2 regions of the Bacillus cereus group sp. Bce041 genome follow, and region 1 is predicted to be linked to the other one. Evidence: riboswitches for the same ligand, from Rfam matches in the RefSeq annotation. Region 1 holds a riboswitch; the other holds the start of a gene.

Region 1 (11,517 bases):
TTATCAAAATGTGATGTTTTGTCAACTTCATATTGCTGTAAAAATTGTTGCAACGCCTCTTCTACAAGTTTAGATTTTTGAATTCCTTTCGATTCTGATATAAGGTCCAATCTTGCTAATATTTCTGTATTAATAGAAAAGGTTCGTCTCTTTTTCTCTGTACTTTTACTCACAATTGGTGCAATTACTTCTTCTCTTTTTCTTAATAACTCATAAATACTTTGTAATTGCTCATAAATTAATAATTGATAATCTGTTTTCTCATATTGAAGGGCGGTCGCTTCTTGGAGTTGTAAGTGACGTGGTTCTTCTCCATCTCCTACAAAAATACGTTTCTTCTGCTCTCCATCATATTCGTATCCAATCAATCTTAATTTCTTCGATAATGTATACGGGCTTATTTCAAGACGTTTTGCTATAATAGCGATGGATTCACGTCTATTTAAACCATCTATAATTTCTCCAATCGTCACAATTTCCCTCCTCCCGTGTTGAAATGACACTAGTATGGTATGTTACAATGATTTTCTAACAGTATATGCAAAATGAAGAGCCTGTGCGATTCATACGATTTCACAAAAGGAGGTTTTCAATATGCTTTTTCGTAGCTACACCCCTCAGTTCTATAACGAAAACAAACAACTCATTCCTAATAGTATCGCTACGATAGAAAGCGTTATGATTAATAATCGAAAACAAACTCTCCTTATGCGTGGACAAAACGTAGAGCAACCTATTTTATTATGCTGTCACGGCGGACCTGGGATGGCACAAATCGGATTTATTCGCCATTTTCAAAAAGAATTAGAGAAGCAATTTATTGTTATTAATTGGGATCAGCGCGGAGCTGGTAAATCCTTTTCAATGAAAGATTTCGGAGCAAATTTCACAATCGAACAATTCGTTTCCGATGCAAAAGAAGTGATTCAATATGTACTTAAAAAGTTCAACAAACAAAAACTATTTCTCGCTGGTCATTCTTGGGGAAGTATTATTGGGCTTAACATAGCACATCAATATCCAAAGTATATCGAGGCTTACATCGGTATTGGGCAAATTGTACATATGAAACAAAATGAAGAATTGCTATATCAACATTTAATTCATTCTGCAAAAAAACATGATCATAAAAAAGCATTAGCTTCCCTTTTAAAATTAGGCAAACCACCATTTTTAGATACGAGACGTCTCATTATTCAAAGAAAGTGGCTTGGCACATTTGGAGGCGCAATCCAAAACGGATCTTCCTTTTCTTTCATACGAAAAGGTTTCTTTTCTCCCGAATATACGCTATTAGATTGGTTCAAGTTTCTCGCAGGAAATTTAAAATCTGGCATTTTATGGGAAGAAATGCTGACAATCGATTTCTTTTCTTCTATCTCAAGTTTATCTATTCCAGTTTATTTTTGTTCTGGTCGCTATGATTATCAAACTCCTTATGCACTCGTTCAGGAATATTGCGATATTATTGAAGCGCCTATAAAAAAGATGATTTGGTTCCCAAATTCAGCACATTCTCCTGATTTAGAAGAACCAGAATTATTCGCTAATTCTTTACAATCAATTAAACAAGAGCTAGCTTTTCAGCATTAGTAACAAAAGGCTCTTTTACATTTCATAGAAAACATTTTATAATAATATGTCGCAAGTATGTATAAACATAGCAAAATGTTTCATATTTACTTGTCTTAACAGAATAAAAATTTAGGGAGATTACATTTATTATGAACGCTGTACTCGTCGCAGTAGCAATTATGCTATTGCTTAGTTTGTTACGTGTCCAGGTCATTGTCGCCATCATTGTTGGAGCTTTAACAGGCGGACTTATCGGCGGACTCGGTATTTCAGAAACGATTAACACTTTTACAACTGGTCTTGGAAACAGTGCTCCAATCGCTTTAAGTTATGCAATGCTTGGTGGTTTCGCTATTTCCCTTTCCAAAACAGGACTTCCAGATGCTATGATTCAAACTGCATTAAAATGGATTGGCAATGAACAAGACACGAAAAAACAAGTTTATTCTAAAATACTTATTTTATTCATTATTTTAACGATGGCTTGTTTCTCACAAAATGTGATTCCTGTTCACATTGCTTTCATCCCCATCTTAATTCCAGCACTTTTAAAAGTATTAAATGAGCTGAAAGTGGATCGCAGACTTGTCACATGTATTATTACATTTGGATTGATTACTCCTTATATGTGGATCCCTGCAGGGTTCGGAAAAATTTATCATGACGTATTGCAAACCAACGCTGCGCAAAGCGGCCTTACATTTGATGTCACACTTATTCCAAAAGCAATGACTATTCCAGCAATCGGTATGATTATTGGATTATGTGTAGCGGTATTCATTACGTACCGAAAACCTCGTACGTATGAAACAGAACAAATTCATACTACCGAAAATGAAATCGTTCCCTATACAAAACGTAGCATTACTTTCGGGTTATTATCTATCATTGCTACATTAACTGTTCAATTAACAACAGAATCCATGATTTTCGGTGCTTTAGCAGGTATTATCGTCTTATCAGTTAGTGGCAGTCTACCACTTAAAGAAGCAGATGCGATATTAACAAGCGGAATGCGTATGATGTCCTTTATTGGCTTTGTTATGATTGCTGCCGCTGGATTCGGCGCTGTTCTTCGAAAAACAGGACATGTTGAATCTCTAGTGCAAACGAGTGCACATATAATCGGAAATAACAAACCACTCGCTGCATTTCTTATGCTCGTTATTGGACTTCTCGTTACGATGGGAATTGGTTCATCCTTTTCAACCATCCCTATCTTAACAACCATTTTTGTACCTCTTTGCATTCAGCTTGGATTTAGTCCAATGGCCACAATTGCAATTATCGGTACAGCCGGAGCACTAGGTGACGCAGGATCTCCAGCATCGGATAGTACCCTTGGACCAACATCCGGTTTAAATGCTGATGGTCAGCACCATCATATATGGGATACATGTGTACCCACTTTTCTACATTACAATATACCGTTACTTATATTTGGCTTTATTGCCGCAATTACATTATAAAAAGGTGCGTATAAAACGCACCTTTTACTTTTTTATTTTTCCTTTTAATTGTTGAAAAGCTACTTTTCCGTTATCTTTGACATAGCTTTCAATTGTCGGTAGTGATGAACCTATCCATTCACACTCTATACTCCCATTCGGTCCAACAATTTTTAATTTATCTGGTATATGTATATTTAGAAATCTCGCTGACCGAATTAACTCAATAGCAATCTGATCACTTGAGGCTACAATTCCATCTATATACGGATTGTTTTGCAATAATGTAATAAATTGTTTATTTGTATACCCTTGTACACATTCTTCTCGATAAGAGATTCCTTCATCCCAAACAGTGTCTAAAAACCCTGCTATATAATCTTCCATTTCTTCACTTTCTTCTCCCTCACCGAAATATGCAAGAAAGTGACACCCTTTCTCTTTTAATAAAGAAACAGCTCTCTGTCCACTTTCATAATAATTTCCATGTGATTGTTGCTCATCGATCACAACAAACGGAAATGGAATTTCTCCTACACTTTTAAAAACTGCTCTCGTCAAAATAACACCTGCAATGTTATTTTGCTTCAGCATATGTATGTATCTATCTTTATTCTCTATATTACAAATAATGATTTGATAGCCTTCTTTATATGCTATTTCCTCAATACAATGTAGCAAAGTGATGTTTGATTGGTTACATAAATTATCTACAAGTAATGCAATTATCGTTGAACTCTCTTTAAATAGTGGCTTCGCTGCACTGTTTGGCCTATAACGTAATTCTTCAATTGCTTCCTTTACTTGTTTTACTGTGTCCTCATGAACGTATCCTTTTTCATTAATAACTCGTGAAACGGTTGCGACTGAAACACCTGCCAATTTTGCAACATCACGTATAGTTGCCACATCGTCACCCCTTAATATGGTAATAGATTACAATTTTACGGTAACCTAAATTACACTATCCGTCAAGATTAATAACTCACATTTCTGAAAATTGTTACATCATTTCACTAAACGATACTCCAACTGAATTTCATGTAAAATTGGGATATTATCATATCCCATACGTGGAATTTCTTTCTTTATTTTTCGTGCCTCCTCTACCGCATTCACATATAAATTAGTCATTACAAAATTACGTTTTTGGTAAAATCGTAACGCATTCATATTATCATTTGTTGTAATAAGCCAAACCTGTCTGCACCGTTCTTCTTCTGCAACTTGTAATACACAATCCACAAGTTTCGTCCCTATTCCTTTTCTTTCTTCAAAGCTATCTAGCGATACAATTTCGCATATATTTCCGGTCACTTCATACGTTATAATTCCGATTATTCTGTCATCTGAGAGCGCAACAAATCCTGGCAACTCTTCTAACTGATGTCCCTTACCACGTGAAACCATCAATGAACTTCCCCAGTTCTCACACATGAACATTCGGATTGTTTCTTTCATCGCTGGCGTAATTTTTTGTATATGCAGCATTTCCTATTTCTCCCCTTTTATATCATTGTGATACAATATAAGTGTATCACATGTAACGGTATTTGGAGGGTGAGGTAAAGTATGAAACGTTTTTTTGCAGCATTGTTTACTATACTAGGTGCAATAACTGCCCTTGGGATTTTCTTTACAAATAAAGTGATGTACTTAAAGAAAAAAACAGAGGAAGAAGTACTCGAAAGAGAAACGAAAAAACATTTTCGTATAGAGGATTTTGATGCTCTTCATAAAGAAGAAATTCATATCCCTTCACAATTCGGATACGACCTTCACGGATATTACATTCCTGCTGGTCATTCCACCAATAAGTTTATGGTTTTTTGCCACGGTGTAACTGTAAATAAAATAAACTCTGTAAAATATGCAAACTTATTCTTAAAAAGGGGATATAACGTCCTCATTTACGATCATCGTCGTCATGGTAAAACTGGCGGAAAAACAACAAGCTATGGATACTATGAAAAACATGATTTAAAATCCGTAGTTGACTGGCTAAAAAACCGTTTTGGCACCAATATTACACTTGGTATTCATGGTGAATCTATGGGAGCTGCAACACTTCTTCAATACGCAGGACTTGTAGAAGATGGTGCTGATTTCTATATTGCAGATTGTCCTTTCTCTGATTTCCACGGACAATTACAGCACCGTTTAAAGGTTGAATTCCATTTACCAAAATGGCCTTTATTACCTTTAGCAAACGCATTTTTGAAAGTTCGTGACGGTTATACAATTCGTGAAGTTTCACCAATCGACTGTATAAAAAACATTAACAATCCCGTTCTCTTTATTCATAGTAAAGATGACGACTATATTTTAGCTGATATGACAAAAGCGTTATATGAAGCGAAAGAAAATAATAAGCAGCTTTATATTGCAGAACACGGTGCACACGCTTGCTCTTATAACGAAAATAAAGAAGAGTACGAAGCAGCCGTCGATCAATTTTTAAACACATATGTGAAAGAAACAAAAAACAGGCTTGCATAAGCCTGTTTTTTATTGCGCTAAAACGTCTGTAACTTGTTCCATATTTTCAGAAATCCATTGCATTGCATCATCTAACGTTGGGAATTCTGTCGTTTGAAATGTTACTTCATCTTGAAGTAACCAAACATCCTTTGCCTCTTGCCCTACACCTGCAATGGACCAATGTAACAAACTATATGGATGATTATCATTCAAAAATGATGCCCACGTGCGCTCATTTGCAATGTTTCGTAATGTATGTAATTGTTTATCCATCTCTCGTCACCTTACTCTAGTCAGTTATGAAAACTATTATAACACTCTCTTCTTTCTCAAACAAAGTGCTCTTTTTATATTGTCAAGCACTTCCCTTGATTATATGATGAAATTAAGCGTTTGGGAAGGAGGGATAACGTTGGCAAAAGTACAAATTAAAGTAAATGATAATGGCTCTTTTCGCGTTACAGGGGACGTGGAATTAGTCGACTCACAAGGGAATGTATTCCCAGCAAAACCGGCATTTTCTTTATGCCGTTGTGGTTTATCAAAAAATATGCCTTATTGCGACGCTTCGCATAAAGGTAAATTCGAGTCTGTTGTTAGAGCACCAGAGGCAGAATAATTTTACATGTGACATGCACATTTTTTTGTGCATGTTTTTTCTTTTTAGCAACTCCGTTATATCCCTTCTCCTTACAACATTTCTAATACTTTTATTTCCATTCCAGCCTGCATATATTTTCACACAATTCTTCACATTCGAATATTTTTTACTAGCCTTTTATTTTTTTTGTGCTATAATTTGAGCAAACAGCATCCTTCGGGGTCGGGTGAAATTCCCAACCGGCGGTGATGAAGTGAAAACTTCTAAGTCCGTGACCCGTTTTCAACTCGAAAACGGTGGATCTAGTGAAACTCTAGGGCCGACAGTATAGTCTGGATGGGAGAAGGATATGTTTCTAGTTTTTTATATAGTGAATACACTTTTATTTCAGTATGCATATTTTTAAAGATTCATTTTGATTCTTTATATATGTTTAATTTTCTATACTTATTTTTTATACTGAAATAAAAAGAGACAACTAGCGTTTAAAAATTCGATATTTTGCTAGGTTTTTTCCTTATGCAGAAATATCAATTATCGTTAGGTTTCTTTCCTATGCTTTCGTATTCAAACTATATTTCTAGAAATCACGTCTCCCAAACCCCAAGGATATTAAATCCTTGGGGTTTTTTGATTTTTTTAGGAGAGGTGAAGAAAATGACAGATCAAGAATATATGAGGATTGCCCTGCAGTTAGCAGAAGGGACATCAGGACAAACAAGTCCAAATCCTATGGTTGGTGCTGTTGTTGTAAAAGATGGAAACATCGTTGGTATGGGGGCTCATTTACGAGCTGGTGAAGAACACGCAGAAGTTCATGCCCTTCAAATGGCTGGTCAGAACGCCAAAGACGCTACCGTTTATGTAACACTGGAACCGTGTAGCCACTTTGGAAAAACACCACCTTGTTGTGAATTGCTCATCGAAAAAGGAGTTAAGCGTGTTGTAATTGCTACTCTCGATTGTAATCCGCTCGTTTCTGGTAACGGAAAAAGAAGATTAGAGGAAGCTAGAATTGAAGTAACGACCGGTGTTCTTGAAGCAGAAGCAGTTTTATTAAATCGCTACTTTTTTCACTACATGAAAACGAAGCGCCCTTTTGTAACAATCAAAACAGCGATGAGCTTAGATGGAAAAACAGCAACTGTAACTGGTGAAAGTAAGTGGATTACAGGTGAAGAAGCACGTGCTGATGTTCACCAATATCGCCATACACATGATGCAATTCTTGTTGGAGTGAATACAGTTATAGCTGATAATCCTCATTTAACAACAAGAATTCCAAATGGTGGGAAACATCCTATTCGCGTTGTTTTAGATATCCATTTACGAACGCCACCATCTTCTCATGTTATAACAGATGGTTTAGCACCGACATGGATTATTGTCGGTAAGGATGTAAAGGAAGAGAAGATATCTTCTTATGAATCTAAAAATATAGCTATATTCCAAATGGAAACGAAACATATAGAAATCGAGGACCTTCTTTCCTTTCTTGGAGAGAAACAAATTCTTTCTCTATTCGTTGAAGGTGGCCAATCGATTCATGCAAGTTTCTTAAAAACAAACAATTTTAATGAAATTGTAACCTATATAAGTCCGAAATTAATTGGTGGGAAAGATGCTCCTACTTTATTTGGAGGAAATGGTTTTTCAAAATTACAAAATGCGCTTTCCTTGAAAATTCAAGAGATGAAACAAATTGGTGATGATATAAAAATCGTTGCGAATGCCCGAAACGAGGTGACGAAATGTTTACAGGAATTGTAGAAGAATTAGGAACGATAGCAAACATGCAACAAAGCGGAGAAGCGATGAAATTAACGATTCATGCAAAGAAAATTTTATCAGATGTTCACTTAGGTGATAGTATCGCGGTTAACGGTATTTGCTTAACTGTAACAAGCTTTACAACTACTTCATTTACAGTTGATGCAATGCCTGAAACGATGCAGTCGACATCACTTCGCATGCTTAAACCGCACTCTAAAGTAAATTTAGAGCGAGCAATGGCTGCAAATGGACGATTCGGTGGACATTTCGTTTCAGGACATATTGATGGCATCGGAACGATTTTAAATAAAAAACAACATTACAATGCCGTCTATTACAAAATAGCAATTTCTGATGAACTGCTGCGCTATTGTTTGCAGAAAGGGTCCATTGCTGTTGATGGAACGAGTTTAACGATATTTGATATAGACGAATCTTCTATAACGATTTCACTCATCCCGCACACAGTAAGCGAATCTGTCATTGGAGAAAAAAATGCCGGAGATATCGTAAACATTGAGTGTGACATGATTGGTAAATATATCGAACGCTTTATTACTAAACCTACAAAACGAGTAGGTTCAATGACCGAAAGCTTTTTACAAGAAAACGGATTTCTATAAGGGGGAAGCACAATGTTTCATCGTATTGAAGAAGCTCTAGAAGATTTAAAACAAGGTAAAGTCGTTATCGTATGTGATGATGAAAACCGAGAAAATGAAGGCGATTTTATTGCTTTAGCAGAGTACATTACACCAGAAACAATTAATTTTATGATTACACATGGCCGTGGTCTCGTTTGTGTACCGATTACAGCAGGGTACGCAGAACGTCTACAATTAGAACCAATGGTATCTCATAATACAGATTCACATCATACTGCGTTTACAGTGAGCATTGACCATGTTTCTACAACAACAGGGATTAGCGCTCACGAACGTGCAACTACGATACAAGAATTGTTAAACCCCGCATCAAAAGGCGCTGATTTCAATCGACCTGGACATATCTTTCCATTAATTGCGAAAGAAGGCGGTGTCCTGCGTCGTGCAGGTCATACAGAAGCTGCTGTTGATTTAGCGAAGCTATGCGGTGCCGAACCAGCTGGAGTTATTTGCGAGATTATAAATGAGGACGGCACGATGGCACGTGTACCTGATTTAATAGAATGCGCAAAACAATTTGATATAAAAATGATTACAATAGAAGATTTAATTGCTTACCGCCGCCATCATGAAACACTTGTGACGAGAGAGGTGGAAATTACATTACCTACAGATTTCGGTACTTTCCACGCAATTGGCTATTCTAACTCATTAGATACGAAAGAACATATCGCACTTGTAAAAGGTGATATTTCAATAGGTGAACCGGTACTTGTGCGTGTTCATTCTGAATGCTTAACAGGAGATGTATTCGGTTCACATCGCTGCGATTGCGGACCACAACTCCATGCAGCACTTGCTCAAATTGAGCGTGAAGGAAAAGGTGTTCTTCTTTATATGAGACAAGAAGGAAGAGGCATTGGGCTTCTTAATAAGCTTCGTGCTTATAAATTACAAGAAGAAGGATTCGATACTGTAGAAGCAAATGAAAAACTCGGCTTCCCTGCTGATCTTCGTGATTACGGTATCGGTGCACAAATATTAAAAGATTTAGGTTTACAAAGTTTACGATTATTAACGAATAACCCAAGAAAAATTGCTGGCTTACAAGGTTACGATTTAGAAGTAGTCGAGCGTGTACCGTTGCAAATGCCAGCAAAAGAAGAGAATAAATCGTATTTACAAACGAAAGTAAACAAATTAGGACACTTACTAAACTTATAATTAAAGGAGAGATTTATTATGGTATTCGAAGGTCATTTAGTTGGTACAGGATTAAAAGTTGGAGTTGTTGTTGGACGTTTTAACGAATTTATTACAAGTAAGTTACTTGGCGGCGCTTTAGACGGATTAAAGCGTCACGGTGTAGAAGAAAATGATATTGATGTTGCTTGGGTTCCTGGTGCATTTGAAATTCCTTTAATTGCTAAAAAGATGGCTAGTAGCGGCAAGTATGATGCTGTTATTACATTAGGTACTGTAATCCGAGGTGCTACAACTCACTACGATTACGTTTGTAATGAAGTAGCAAAAGGTGTTGCGTCTTTATCACTACAAATGGACATCCCAGTTATTTTCGGCGTATTAACGACAGAAACAATTGAACAAGCGATTGAACGCGCAGGTACGAAAGCTGGTAATAAAGGATATGAATCAGCTGTTGCTGCAATTGAAATGGCTCACTTATCAAAACAATGGGCATAAAAAAAGAGGCTACGGCCTCTTTTTATTTTTTCACCTTTTTTTGTACATCTTTTATTAATTCATTCATCGTTTTTCCTTCTGTTTTTATATGAAGAGCTTGTGCTGTTCTCCATACATTCTCTCTTTTTTTCGCTTCTTCTATAATAGTAATTTCTTTTCTAACTTCCTTTAAATCTTTTCCTTCCGTTTTCAATCCAAAATGTTCAGCTTTCGTTCGAAAGTGTTGTTCGATTCTTTGTTGCATCTCTTTTTGTTCAGGATTTTCAGCAGCCTTAACTGGATCAGAACTTATTGCTTTTATTAAAATTAAACAAGTCATAATCGCTAATATGTATTTGTACATGTAAAATCCTCCAACCCAATATAAATTACATATTTACTATGTACAACTAGGGCTTGGAAAATTCGTTCACAAAAATTCTTTTTTTCGTTCAAAAACCAATAGTAACAGGCGTTCACAACTATTTATTACATTTTATTTACAAAAAAAGCAAACCCTTTTACAAGTTTGCTTTTTCATCTATCTTATAATGCACACTCTTCAATCTCAAATCCTAAATCTGCAATCATACCCCAGTCTGCAGTCGGCTCTTGTCCAGCTGTCGTTAAGTAGTCCCCGACAAAAATAGAATTTGCTGCAAATAAACCGATTGGCTGTACAGAACGTAAATTGATTTCACGTCCTCCTGAAATACGAATTTCTTTTGTCGGGTTTACAAAACGCATCATTGCCAGTACTTTTAAACATTCTACTGGCGTTAACTCTTTTTGCCCTTCAAGAGGTGTCCCCTTTACAGCAACAAGGAAATTACAAGGGATAGAATCTGCATCTATACGTTGTAATTCAAATGCAATTTCAGCACGCTCTTCAATTGTTTCTCCCATGCCAAAAATCGCTCCAGAGCATGGGGAAATGCCCGCTTGTTTTGCTTTTTGAACTGTATCAACACGATCATCATACGTATGAGTTGAACAAATACTATCGTAATTATTTGCATGTGTATTTAAGTTGTGGTTATAACGGTGCACGCCTGCTTCCGCTAAACGTCCTGCTTGATCTTCATTTAAGAAACCTAAACAACAACAAATCTTCAAGTCTGTCGTTTCACGAATTTCCTTAACTGCTCCAATTACGTGATTTACCTCTTTATCCGTCGGACGACGACCAGACGCTACAATACAATATGTACCTGCTTTACGGCGTATTGCTTCATGTGCCCCTTCTACAATCTTCTCCTGCGTTAACCATGCATATTTATCAATCGGTGCTTCTGAAATAATAGACTGTGAGCAATATCCACAATCTTCAGGACATAATCCAGATTTCGTA
Region 2 (11,517 bases), on a different contig from region 1:
AAAACACATTTACTTTTTGAAAACTTTTCGGAAATTCTTTAAATACTAAAGTATGTTCCAACACCGTATTACGCATCGCTTCTTTATACATCACAAAAAGTAATAAAATCCCCATGCCTATGAGAGTACTGAATAATATAATCCATATCATATTTTTGACTCCCTCCTCATAAAGATAATCCTAGGCTTTTATAACAAACTGTGATCGCTTAACTCGCTAGCTTTCTTGCTTTGTGGACTTATCTTTTATCGGAATTTTTAATTCTTGACCTGCACTCACTTCATCTTCCTGCAAGTTATTATACTTTTTAATTACTTCAATTCCATTTCCATCTGAAAAATATTGCTTCGCTATACTTTCTAAAGTTTCTCCCTCTTTCACAGTATGCGTTATTACTTTTTCAGAATGTTTCTGCGACTCAGATTTAGCTGAATCAAAGAAGATTACTTCAAACGCACTTTTTCCAGCATTATTACTATCACCCTTCACCTGAATATATTTATCCGTGTACCACAAAATACTAATCGGCAGAAGAATGAATAGAAATGTTAAAACCCGGACGAAAATGTGATTTATTTTAAACTTTTGTTTTTTCTCTTTATTTCTATGAATTTCACTACGCGGCGGTAAACTTTCTTTTTCTTCCACTCGCTCAACTTCTAATTCCTCTTCAAAATCAGGAATTCGTTTCCTCATGTTGTTCACCACCACCTTCCATTTATTTTCTTAATTGGAGTCCCATTATAAAATCAACAAGAAAGTGTGCAAAGATTGTTATAAACAAATTTCCTGTCCATTCAAATACATAACCAAAGACAAAACTAATAAAACAGACGAAACAAAATAAAAATGGCTTTGTTATATAACGAATATGTAACACTGCAAATACGAAGCTCGCAATTACAATTCCAAAATGAGTCTGTACTACACCTCTAAATAAAAATTCTTCTGCAAAACCAATCAAGAACGTAATAACGAGTAAGTGTAGAACGGACATTCCTCGAAACATCTTATCGTTAATACCACCATCATCAAACCATGACTCCGGAAACACTCGCATTGCAACATAATCTAATAACACAATACCAATCGCTAACAAACCACCTATAATAAGTATAGATACTGGTTCCCATTTCCATAAATTAAAGACTTCTTTTACATCTTGAAATAATATATATGCCAGTAAACAGCCAATACCGATAATAATTAACTGTGTTATATATAGATTCAGCCTTATTTCCTGCGGACTCATATCTTCAACATTATGCCTTTGAATATTCATCATTCCTCCATCTTTTCTAGGCCGAAAAGCTTTTGTAACTCTGTTTCCCAATTATAGTCGAAATCCGATTGTTGCGCTCGTCTTTTTTTATAATCTTCTTTGGTAATACCGCAATAATCGCAGCAATTAATTAACTCTTGCTCTTTCCTATAACCGAACTGTTGCAGCACATATTCACGTCTACACCCTTTAACTTGTATCCATGACTTCATATTTTCTAGCTCACTATATTTATTACGCAACCTTATTTCTACTTCAGCTATTAATCGGTTCATGATTTCATCTGACAAACCTTCTAATAATAATCTTCGTTGTTGTATAATTCCAACCTGTTCGAGATGATAACGAACGAAACGCCAATATTGCTCATTAAATCTTGCTGCATTATAACAAATTTCTTCTACATCTTCTATTGGTAATTCCTTCGTTTGAAATATTCTTTCTTGTAGTAAAGAAAATAAAAATTTTATTTGTGACTTACTTGGCAATTCATCCTCAATGATTGAAATTGGTAAATCATGATCCAACGGACTACATAATAAAATAGCTATACTCGGTTCGCCATCTCTTCCAGCTCTTCCGATTTCTTGTAAGTAAGAGGCTATATTAGTTGGATAATGAAAATGAATAATATATCGCGTATTCGCCTTATTTACCCCCATACCAAATGCACTTGTGCATATTACAAGTTGCAATTGATCGTTCATAAACTGCTGTTGAATTAACATACGCTCTTCATGTTCCATACCACCATGATAAAAAGCTACACCAGTAACACCTTTCCCTCTCAAGTATTCCGTTAACCTTTCTGTCCACGCTCTACTTGAGCAATATACAATCCCCGGCCCTTGTAAATACATCACCTGCTCTAAAAGCGCCTCTTTCTTTTCTTCTATCGTCTCTACAAATTGCACATCCATTGCAATATTAGGACGATCAATAGAGTATACATGTTCCGCGGCACCCTTTAAATTTAAACTATCTGCGATATCCTGCAGTACCCCTTTTGTCGCTGTGGCTGTCAATGCTAATACTGTAGGAGAACCAATATTTTCAATAACTACATTTAGTTTTTTATAGTCCGGTCTAAAATCATAACCCCATTGAGAAATACAATGAGCCTCATCAACAACAAATAATGAAATATGAATTTTCTTCAATTCCCTAATTAATAACTCCGACTGCAACATCTCTGGTGAAACAAAAATAAATTTATATGAAGATAATTTTTTCATCGCTTCTCTTTTTTCATTTAATGTCCGAAAACTATTAAATGCTATCACTCGGTTTTTCACAACATACTTTAATTGTGTCACTTGATCTTCCATTAAAGATAATAACGGTGATACAACAAGCACTGTTCCTTCTCGCATAAGCCCCGGAAACTGATAGCACATAGATTTCCCTCTTCCAGTCGGAAGCATTGCTATCACATCTTTTCCTTCTAATAAATCTGTAATTACTCCTTTTTGACCTGGACGAAATTCAGAATATCCAAACCACTTATATAAATATTCTTCAAGTTTCATTTACACCCTCCATCCGCGCTAATACAAGACGAACTTCAAAATAAGAGATATCTTCTCCAACCGCTTGTTTCAAAACACGTAACTTCCGCGTTTGCAATGCTTCAATTACTTTTATTACTTTGTCTATCTTTTCTTTTTCCATAAACATTTCAATAGAAAAATCTTTTTCTCGCAAAGCAATTTCAACAAAATGATCTTCTATCGTTGCAACCTTTAAATTCCGAATCGCCGCTATTTCTTCTAAAGAACGTCCTTGTCTCCAAAAATTATATGTTTTTTTCGTGGATAAACTAAATAATTCAGCTCTCTCATTTGGATAAGATATAATTTCAGCTAATAGTGGAAATTCATTTTCTTTATCACGAACTTCTTGTATAAAGAAATGTATTGTACCCCAAAATAAAAAATACACCCTGAATATATCTTGTTTCGTAATTTCTGCTAATTGTTGCAATGTACAACCAATGCGTTCATAACCCGTTAATCGATATGTTACAATCGTCGCTTCTATCGCATTACTCTTTTCTAAAAGATTATGTACTTCCGTCCATAGTTTTCTCGCCAACTCACTTCTCTTATATGGCCTTCCTGTTAGAAAACATTTCACCCACATCATTATTTCTGTATCTTGCTGAATTGGAATAAATCTCGTATTATTCTGTTGTAAATTTGATATGGTTTGAATAATTAATGATAATCTTTTCCAAAATGTTTCACCTAATTCACCATAATGTAAACCATGCAAATGCGCCGGAAAAGCATAAACTTCCTCCCATTTATGTAACTGCATTTTACCCGTAGGTGTTAACACATATGTATTTTCATGTATTTCTTGAATAAAATCCGCTTGCAACAACTTTGCAACTTCACCATCATAGTCATTTCTATTTAATAATTTATATATTCCGAACAAAAAAGAAACTCGGAACATATTTCCATCTTGTAAAGTTTGCGAAGAACGTTTGCCCTTTAGTAAATAATAAATAGAAGAAACGGTTCTTTCACCATTCAATTGTTTTAAACAATGCAACAAAGTATATTGTATTTGCATGACCGCTTCCACCTTCCAATCTTAACTTCATTCTTTTCAGTACAATTACACTATCTACTGTCGCTCATTAAACTTATCATATAAGAACTATATACTTGTATATATTCTATTGTATCAAACGAAATCATATTTACGTATTTTGAAAATCTTATGACATAATTCAAAAATAAGTTGACACTCTAATTGATAAGCATTATCATTATAATTTTATGTTGAAAAGTTTTACAAACCGTTTTACAATAAGGTTATAATTTTTATGGCGAGCTTTTCACATACATATTATCAGGAGGGAAAAAAGATGGCAAAATATACAATCGTTGATAAAGATACTTGTATTGCATGTGGTGCTTGTGGCGCTGCTGCACCAGACATTTATGACTATGATGATGAAGGTATTGCATTTGTAACATTAGATGATAACCAAGGTATCGTTGAAATTCCAGATGTATTAATTGAAGATATGATGGATGCATTCGAAGGCTGTCCAACTGACTCAATTAAAGTTGCTGACGAATCATTCGACGGAGACGCTTTAAAATTCGAATAGTCTTTTATTAACTTCAAAAAACGCCCCTCCTATTGATGAGGGGCGTTTTTTGTATCTAAATTTTATTTTCCTTAATAAAAAACCATTAGTAGTTTCACACTACTAATGGTTTTAGTATATATTATGCATTTTTCATTTTTGCAAACACCCATACTTTCAGGCGTGAGAATAATGCTACAAATACAATTGTTACAACAATCCCTTTAATTAAATTAAATGGTAAGATTGCCGTTACAACCGTTGTTTTTATAGCTTCGCTAGACATAGCTGGTGAATTTAAAAACCAAGTGTACGCCGGGAATATGATGATGTAGTTTAATACACTCATAATAAGTGCCATTGTAATTGTCCCTAGCATTAATCCTGTAGTTAAACTCTTCACAGTACGATACTTTCTAAATAAGAAAGCTGCTGGCCCAATAAATAAACATCCTGCAATAAAGTTTGCAATTTCTCCAACTGGTACTCCCGTTAAACTTCCTTGAATCCCGTAATGTAAAATGTTCTTTATCGCCTCTACAATCACTCCTGCTACTGGTCCAAAGATAATTGCCGCAATTAGAGCTGGTACATCACTAAAATCAATTTTCAAAAATGGCGGAAGCCCTGGGAACGGGAAATCCAACATCATTAGTAAATATGCAATACTACTTAGCATCGCTACACTCACCATCTGCACTACACTGTTTTTTTGTTTCATCTTTCTCTCTCCTTTTCCATCGATCATCTCATGGAAAGTGGAAAGGTTCTGCTATGCCTATTTTTTCATAGAACGAAAAAACCCTTTGTGTTTTACACAAAGGGAGAATTTAAGGCACATCAAACAGACGTTCAAATCCATATCTTTTTTGAACGCTTGAACCTCCATCTTCTCCCATCCAGACTATACTGTCGGCTTTGGAATCACACCAAATCCTGCCTTAACGGCTCGCGGGCTTAGAACAAAATCATAAATAGTTCATCACCGCCGGTCGGGATTTTCACCCTGCCCCGAAGATAGACCGATATTCTATTTTCCCCTTCATTATACAACAACCTCATAACATTGTGAACTAAAAAATTGTAACTTATTTAAAATTAGTTATTTATTTTTCGTAACAACAAATAAATTGGAGATATTTTACAATACAATCCATATTTTTTATTATTCGGCATTTCTCTTTTGAATTACCTAGTCATATATAATTAAAAGTGATAAGATATTGAATTGTTAAGATAAGAACATTTTCTGAGTTATGGAGGAAATGTCATGAAAAAAGACAAGAGACATTCTATTCGAGAAGCAATGAAAAAAAACTTAAGAAAAGAATACTTTTACTTAAAAAAAGAATTACTTTTCTACTGCCCAATTGATTTAGGCACATTCTCAAACGAGACATACTATGCTACTTTCGATGAAGATGGCATCAGTATTTATCAGTATGATAAAAAAACAGAAAGTAAATTAAAATTGTGTGAGCGTCATCCGTGGAAGAGTTGGAATAAAGTGAAGATTGATCACTATTTGACAACTTCTCAATTTATTTTTCAGGGTGAGCGAAATTGGATCTTATCTCTTTTTCAAAAAGGAAAAGAAGCTCAAAAAATTATTGAAGAGCATACATCTTTACAAACAGAAGTTGTTTCCCGCTCTTTCTTAAAAAAACTTCCTGGTTTTCGTTCTAATACACCACTGAATAAATACATCGGTAGTATTTGTTACACTGCACTTATTGCATTTTTATTAAAATGGATGATTCCATTTCAAGCACCACAAATCGCCCTGTATTCTATCTCGATTGGTTGTATGCTTCTTGGCCTACTTTGTTTGACAATCGGTTTAATTGAACCGACTATCGTACTGTTTCGAACAAAAGAGAAAACAAGAACAAAAGTTTTTTACTTATATAGCTATTTAGCTATTTCTGGATTTATATGTGTCTTTATTTTTTGGTAAAAGAAGCCGTCCCAAAATAAATTTTGGGACGGTTTTCTTTTAGATATAGATGCTCTGATTCACTCAATAGTTCTAGCAAAAGCGCCCATATAATTTCATTTACATTGAATCTTATTTAAGAAGAACATAAATTTGTTCAAAGTTTAATTTTTGAAGCGTTTCCTTTACTTAACATATAATTGTTGATTAGGATAAATTAGCTCTTGCTGCAATCCATTTTTTTCTTTAATTTCCTTAAGTGTCATACTAAATTTCCGTGCAATACTAACTAAAGTATCCCCTTTTTGTACGACATATAATGACGAAGAAACAACTTCATTTCTTTGTTCACTTAAAACAAGCAATGGGTTCATCGCATTCTTTTTCGCCATCGTCCATCTTCCTTGATGAAGTTCTAGATGTAAGTGCGCACCTCGCGATTCTCCCGTGTTCCCTACTTCTCCAATTTTTTCTCCTTTGGAAATATAATCTCCTTGATCCACATATCTCTTATTTAAATGTGCATATACAGCTTCATATTCTCCGTGTTTAATAAATACAACATTTCCATAACTACTTGAATAATAAGACCTCGTTACCTTACCATCTTGGATAGCTGCCACAGGCGTTCCAATCGGCGCAGCTACATCAATACCATAGTGTTTTCCATGCCTTGTCCCAAAATAATCACTTATCTGACCTTCAACAGGCCATGTCCATCGATTTTCTTCTGCATAAACATGTAATTGAGATACAAACAGTATACTCAATAACATGACACCGCATTTTAAAACTTTCATATACATCCTCCGTTTTCTAATTACCACCATACCTTCTCTATTTTGGTATATTACAGAAAAAAGTATACAAAAAAAGAAAGTGAATTACTCCACTTCCTTCTCTTTCTTATCACGAAAAACTACTGCACTACGGTTATACTCCACATCTTTCACTTGTAATCGGGCATTTATTACTCGAGCTATCGCAAACAAATAATCAGATAATCTATTTACATACTTTAATACAACTTCATTTATTTTCACTTCTTTTTGCAATGATACTATAGAGCGTTCTGCTCTCCTTACAACAGTACGTGCAATATGAATAGTAGCCGCTGCCTCGCTACCACCTGGCAAAATAAAGCGTTCTAGTGGCGGGGCTTCTTCTATATATAAATCAATCTTTCTTTCTAAACTTTCAACCATCACAATTGTCACTTTATAAGGAATTTTTTGTTCCACTATTGCCAAGTCTCCTCCGCAATCAAATAGTTCATGTTGAATATTTTCGAGCTCATTGTAAATATCTATAAAAGCCCCGCCTTGAAGCTTAGTCATTGCATATCCAATATGAGAATTTGCCTCGTCTATTGTTCCATACGCTTCCACACGGATATCATCTTTATCAACCCTGCCACCTATTACACTTGTCGTTCCTTTATCTCCTGTTTTTGTATATAATTTCATTTCTTCACAGCACCTCTCTTGTTATTCTTTATTCGAGCAACATAGAAAAAAGTTCTACCATTCTTTATTTAATTGAGTTTACAAAAAAATAAAAAACAGCAGAACTTTATTCATTATCAACTTTAAAAACGCATATCTAAATTATACGATTCGGTAAATATACAGAGAATGTAGTTCCTTCTCCAACAACACTTGATACAGAAATTTTACCATCATGGCCTTGAACAATATTTTTCGCAATCGCAAGCCCGAGTCCTGTTCCACCCTTTTTCCCACGTGTTCTTGCTTTATCAGCTTTATAGAAACGATCAAATAAAAATGGAATATCTTCTTCTGGAATGCCTGCACCCGAATCTTGTACTTCAAAAATAAGACCGTTATTTTTCGTATCAATTACAAGCGTTACATGTCCGCCTGCATTCGTATGACGTATTGCGTTATCAATTAAATTCGTCAATACTTGTTCCATACGATCTGCATCAAACGGGTATTGTTCAATTGGACCTTTGAAATCAACCGTTAACGCGACCTCTTTATCCTTTGCAATCCCTTGGAATTTACGACCAATTTTTTCAACAAACGGATGTATATCCACTTCACCAATATGTAACTCTACATGACCGCTTTCCATACGAGCTAAATCTAACAATTCATTTACAAGTTTACCTAAACGAACAGATTCATCATAAATAATTTGAACAAACTCATCTATTTCCTCTTTCGTTTGCACAATATCATCTAAAATCGCTTCACTATACCCTTGCAGCATGACCATTGGTGTACGAAGTTCATGTGATACATTCGCAATAAAATCTTGACGCATCTTTTCAAGACGACGTTCTTCCGTCATATCTCGCAGCACTGCTACAGCTCCACGAATTTTCGTTTGATTGTAAAGCGGCGTCATAAGAACTACATAGTTCCCTTTTTGTAAATTAATTTCAACAACTTGTTGTTGTTCGCTTTCTACAACGAGATGGAATAATTCCACAAGTTCAGAAGGTAGTTTTTTACTGAGCTCTATCTCTTTTTCTTCTTGCCAAACTTGTAAGAAATGTTCGGCCGGCGGATTGATTACAACGACTTCACCTTCTTGATTTAACGTAATAACCCCATCTGCCATACTACTCAAAATACTTGCTAACTGCTCTTTTTCTTGTTGCAAGGCGTTCATATTAAACTTCAACTGTTTTCCCATTTGATTTAAGGCCGTTGCAAGCTCACCAATCTCATCCTGAGATACCATAGGAGCCTTTGCATCAAACTTCCCACGTGACACTTCAAAAGCAACCTCACGCATTTTACGAAGCGGTGCTGTAATCCGAGTAGATAAGAAGAACGCAAAGAAAGTTGTTAATATAATCGCAATTCCAGCCGATAAGAAAATAAAATCAGTTGTTCTTTCCATACCTTGTATCGGTACTTGTAAAGATTCATATACGAACACTGCACTTTGATTTTTTGATTGCACTGGTTTTCCGACGATCATAATATCATTTTCGGTGTTTTTATTCTTCCTACTATTAGACGCTTTTCTAATATTATTCTTAATTTCTTTTTTGTCTGTAAACACAGCCGCTAATTCTTTATCTTCTTTTAAGTCATCCATTGTAAGAGTGACTAACCCTTCTTGTTTCGGTGAAGAAGAGATTTCTTTACCATCTTCTACAATAATAATCCTTGAAAGTGGGTCAGAGAATTTGTAAGCGATATTCTCAATCGTTTTTACATCGGCACCTTCTTCAATTAACTCTGAAACACTTGTTGCAACTTTTTGAAGCCTAGCTTCACTCATATCAACATAATACGTTCTAAAAAACTGTGAAAGTAAAATCGCAACAAATCCAAGAACAAACGAAACGAGAAGTAATATGGTCATCCATAACTTCCCTACTACACTTCTCCAAAGCATCAGTCGTTCACAACCTCAAATTTGTAACCTACACCCCAAACAGTAACGATCATTTTCGCTGCATCTGGTGATTTTTTGCTTAACTTCTCACGTAAACGCTTTACATGTGTATCAACTGTACGTAAATCTCCGAAGAATTCATATTGCCATACTTCTTTTAACAGTTGCTCACGATCGAATACTTTATCAGGAGCTTTCGCTAAAAATAATAGTAACTCATATTCTTTCGGCGTTAAGTTTACTTCATTACCATCTGCAGTAACACGGTGTGCATCGTTATCAATTGTTAAGTGCGGGAATACAGTAACATCTTTTGTCGTTGTATCTTGTGTAAAGAATGTTGTTGGTACAGCACGACGTAATACCGCTTTCACACGTAGTACGACCTCACGTGGACTAAATGGCTTTACAATATAATCATCTGTTCCAACTTCAAATCCTTGTACTCTATTTACTTCTTCACCTTTTGCTGTCAGCATAATAATTGGTGTCGCTTTCTTCTCACGAACCCCTTTACATACTTCAATGCCATCTTTACCAGGCATCATAAGATCTAATAAGATTAAATCGTAATCATTTTGCAACGCCATTTCTAAAGCTGTATCACCATTATCTGCTTCTTCAATCGTATATTGTTCTCTTTCTAAGTACATTTTCAATAAACGACGAATACGATCCTCATCATCTACAATTAAAATTCTTGATTCATTTTCCATCTCTACCCGCTGCGCACTCTCACCTCAGCGGTTCACACCTACCCTTCTTTAACTATTATGTTGCGCTATTCTCGTTTATTTAAGCAATCTTCTAAATGTTTCACTTCCCATATTATGCTTCACAAGAATAATAAATTTTGTTCAATTTTTTTCCAAAACTATGTATTTTTTTTGAACAGCATATAATGTCCTCGACATCATTTTACAAAATCAACCGCTACTTTGTCATGTTTTTCTCAAAAAAGAAGAAAAGTTGACAAAAATAAAATAGGAAAGTGACATGCACTCCCCTATTTTATTTCTCTATGCATATGAATGTAAACCGGCAATAATTAAGTTTACTACAATAAAGTTAAACATAATGATTGCAAAACCAATTACTGCAAGCCAAGCTGACTTCTCTCCATGCCATCCTTTTGATAGGCGTAAATGTAATACTGCCGCATAAAAGAGCCAAGTGATAAGTGCCCAAACCTCTTTTGGATCCCAGCCCCAAAAACGTGTCCACGCTATTTGTGCCCAAATCATCGCAAAAATTAATGCACCTAATGTGAACACTGGGAATCCAATTGCAATAGATCGATATCCGATTTCATCTAGTAAATCACTATTCGTATTCTTTACTAACGGCTGAAGTGCCGCCGATACTCGCTTCCGTAAAACAAGTCTTAATACAATATACAGTAATGTTCCAACTAACACTGACCAAATAACAGTATTTAATTTTTTCGCATTTACAATCGCTGGAACTTCAACTGCCGGTTCTAATTTATTTTCTGTCAGTAACTTCCCTTCGTGCGGTCCAACTAAAGCCGGAAGATTGTATTTCATTTCCACTTGTTGTTCATTTTTATCAATCCATTGAAACTTCGCTTCATATTTCATACTAGAAAATACCGTTGTTACTCCAATAAATCCAACTGTACAAACAAGTGTAAATACTACCGTCTCTAGCCAAAATGTACGTTTACTTCTCGTCGATTGATCTACATTTTTCAATAAATACATAACACCTGTAATAAAACTAATCGCTAAAATGGCTTGTCCTGCTGCTGCCGTCGTCACGTGAATATGTAACCAATTACTTTTTAAAGATGG

The links. A riboswitch is a leader RNA that binds a small molecule or an ion and turns the genes downstream of it on or off. The one in region 1 is predicted to bind FMN.
Region 2: another riboswitch for FMN. It lies ahead of ACUN13_RS08050 (ECF transporter S component); the one in region 1 lies ahead of ribD (bifunctional diaminohydroxyphosphoribosylaminopyrimidine deaminase/5-amino-6-(5-phosphoribosylamino)uracil reductase RibD).

Annotation. Positions count from the first base shown of each region.
Region 1 is NZ_JBQXON010000001.1:386,036-397,552, forward strand. Features, by position in the region: gene ACUN13_RS01955 (ribbon-helix-helix domain-containing protein) at 1-473, opposite strand, end outside; gene ACUN13_RS01960 (alpha/beta fold hydrolase) at 595-1,593, shown strand; gene ACUN13_RS01965 (Na+/H+ antiporter family protein) at 1,725-3,044, shown strand; gene ACUN13_RS01970 (LacI family DNA-binding transcriptional regulator) at 3,069-3,932, opposite strand; gene ACUN13_RS01975 (GNAT family N-acetyltransferase) at 4,032-4,514, opposite strand; gene ACUN13_RS01980 (alpha/beta hydrolase) at 4,596-5,522, shown strand; gene ACUN13_RS01985 (DUF2552 family protein) at 5,532-5,777, opposite strand; gene ACUN13_RS01990 (CDGSH iron-sulfur domain-containing protein) at 5,917-6,123, shown strand; FMN riboswitch at 6,314-6,457, shown strand; gene ribD (bifunctional diaminohydroxyphosphoribosylaminopyrimidine deaminase/5-amino-6-(5-phosphoribosylamino)uracil reductase RibD) at 6,763-7,875, shown strand; gene ribE (riboflavin synthase subunit alpha) at 7,857-8,501, shown strand; gene ribBA (bifunctional 3,4-dihydroxy-2-butanone 4-phosphate synthase/GTP cyclohydrolase II) at 8,514-9,707, shown strand; gene ribH (6,7-dimethyl-8-ribityllumazine synthase) at 9,726-10,187, shown strand; gene ACUN13_RS02015 (hypothetical protein) at 10,210-10,530, opposite strand; gene bioB (biotin synthase) at 10,713-11,517, opposite strand, start outside.
Region 2 is NZ_JBQXON010000002.1:403,579-415,095, forward strand. Features, by position in the region: gene ACUN13_RS08020 (metallophosphoesterase) at 1-151, opposite strand, end outside; gene ACUN13_RS08025 (LysM peptidoglycan-binding domain-containing protein) at 218-697, opposite strand; gene ACUN13_RS08030 (CPBP family intramembrane glutamic endopeptidase) at 720-1,283, opposite strand; gene recQ (ATP-dependent DNA helicase RecQ) at 1,283-2,812, opposite strand; gene ACUN13_RS08040 (helix-turn-helix domain-containing protein) at 2,802-3,863, opposite strand; gene ACUN13_RS08045 (ferredoxin) at 4,162-4,410, shown strand; gene ACUN13_RS08050 (ECF transporter S component) at 4,532-5,110, opposite strand; FMN riboswitch at 5,273-5,412, opposite strand; gene ACUN13_RS08055 (hypothetical protein) at 5,660-6,346, shown strand; gene ACUN13_RS08060 (peptidoglycan DD-metalloendopeptidase family protein) at 6,511-7,125, opposite strand; gene ACUN13_RS08065 (cob(I)yrinic acid a,c-diamide adenosyltransferase) at 7,210-7,791, opposite strand; gene resE (sensor histidine kinase ResE) at 7,928-9,703, opposite strand; gene resD (DNA-binding response regulator ResD) at 9,703-10,419, opposite strand; gene resC (cytochrome c biogenesis protein ResC) at 10,723-11,517, opposite strand, start outside.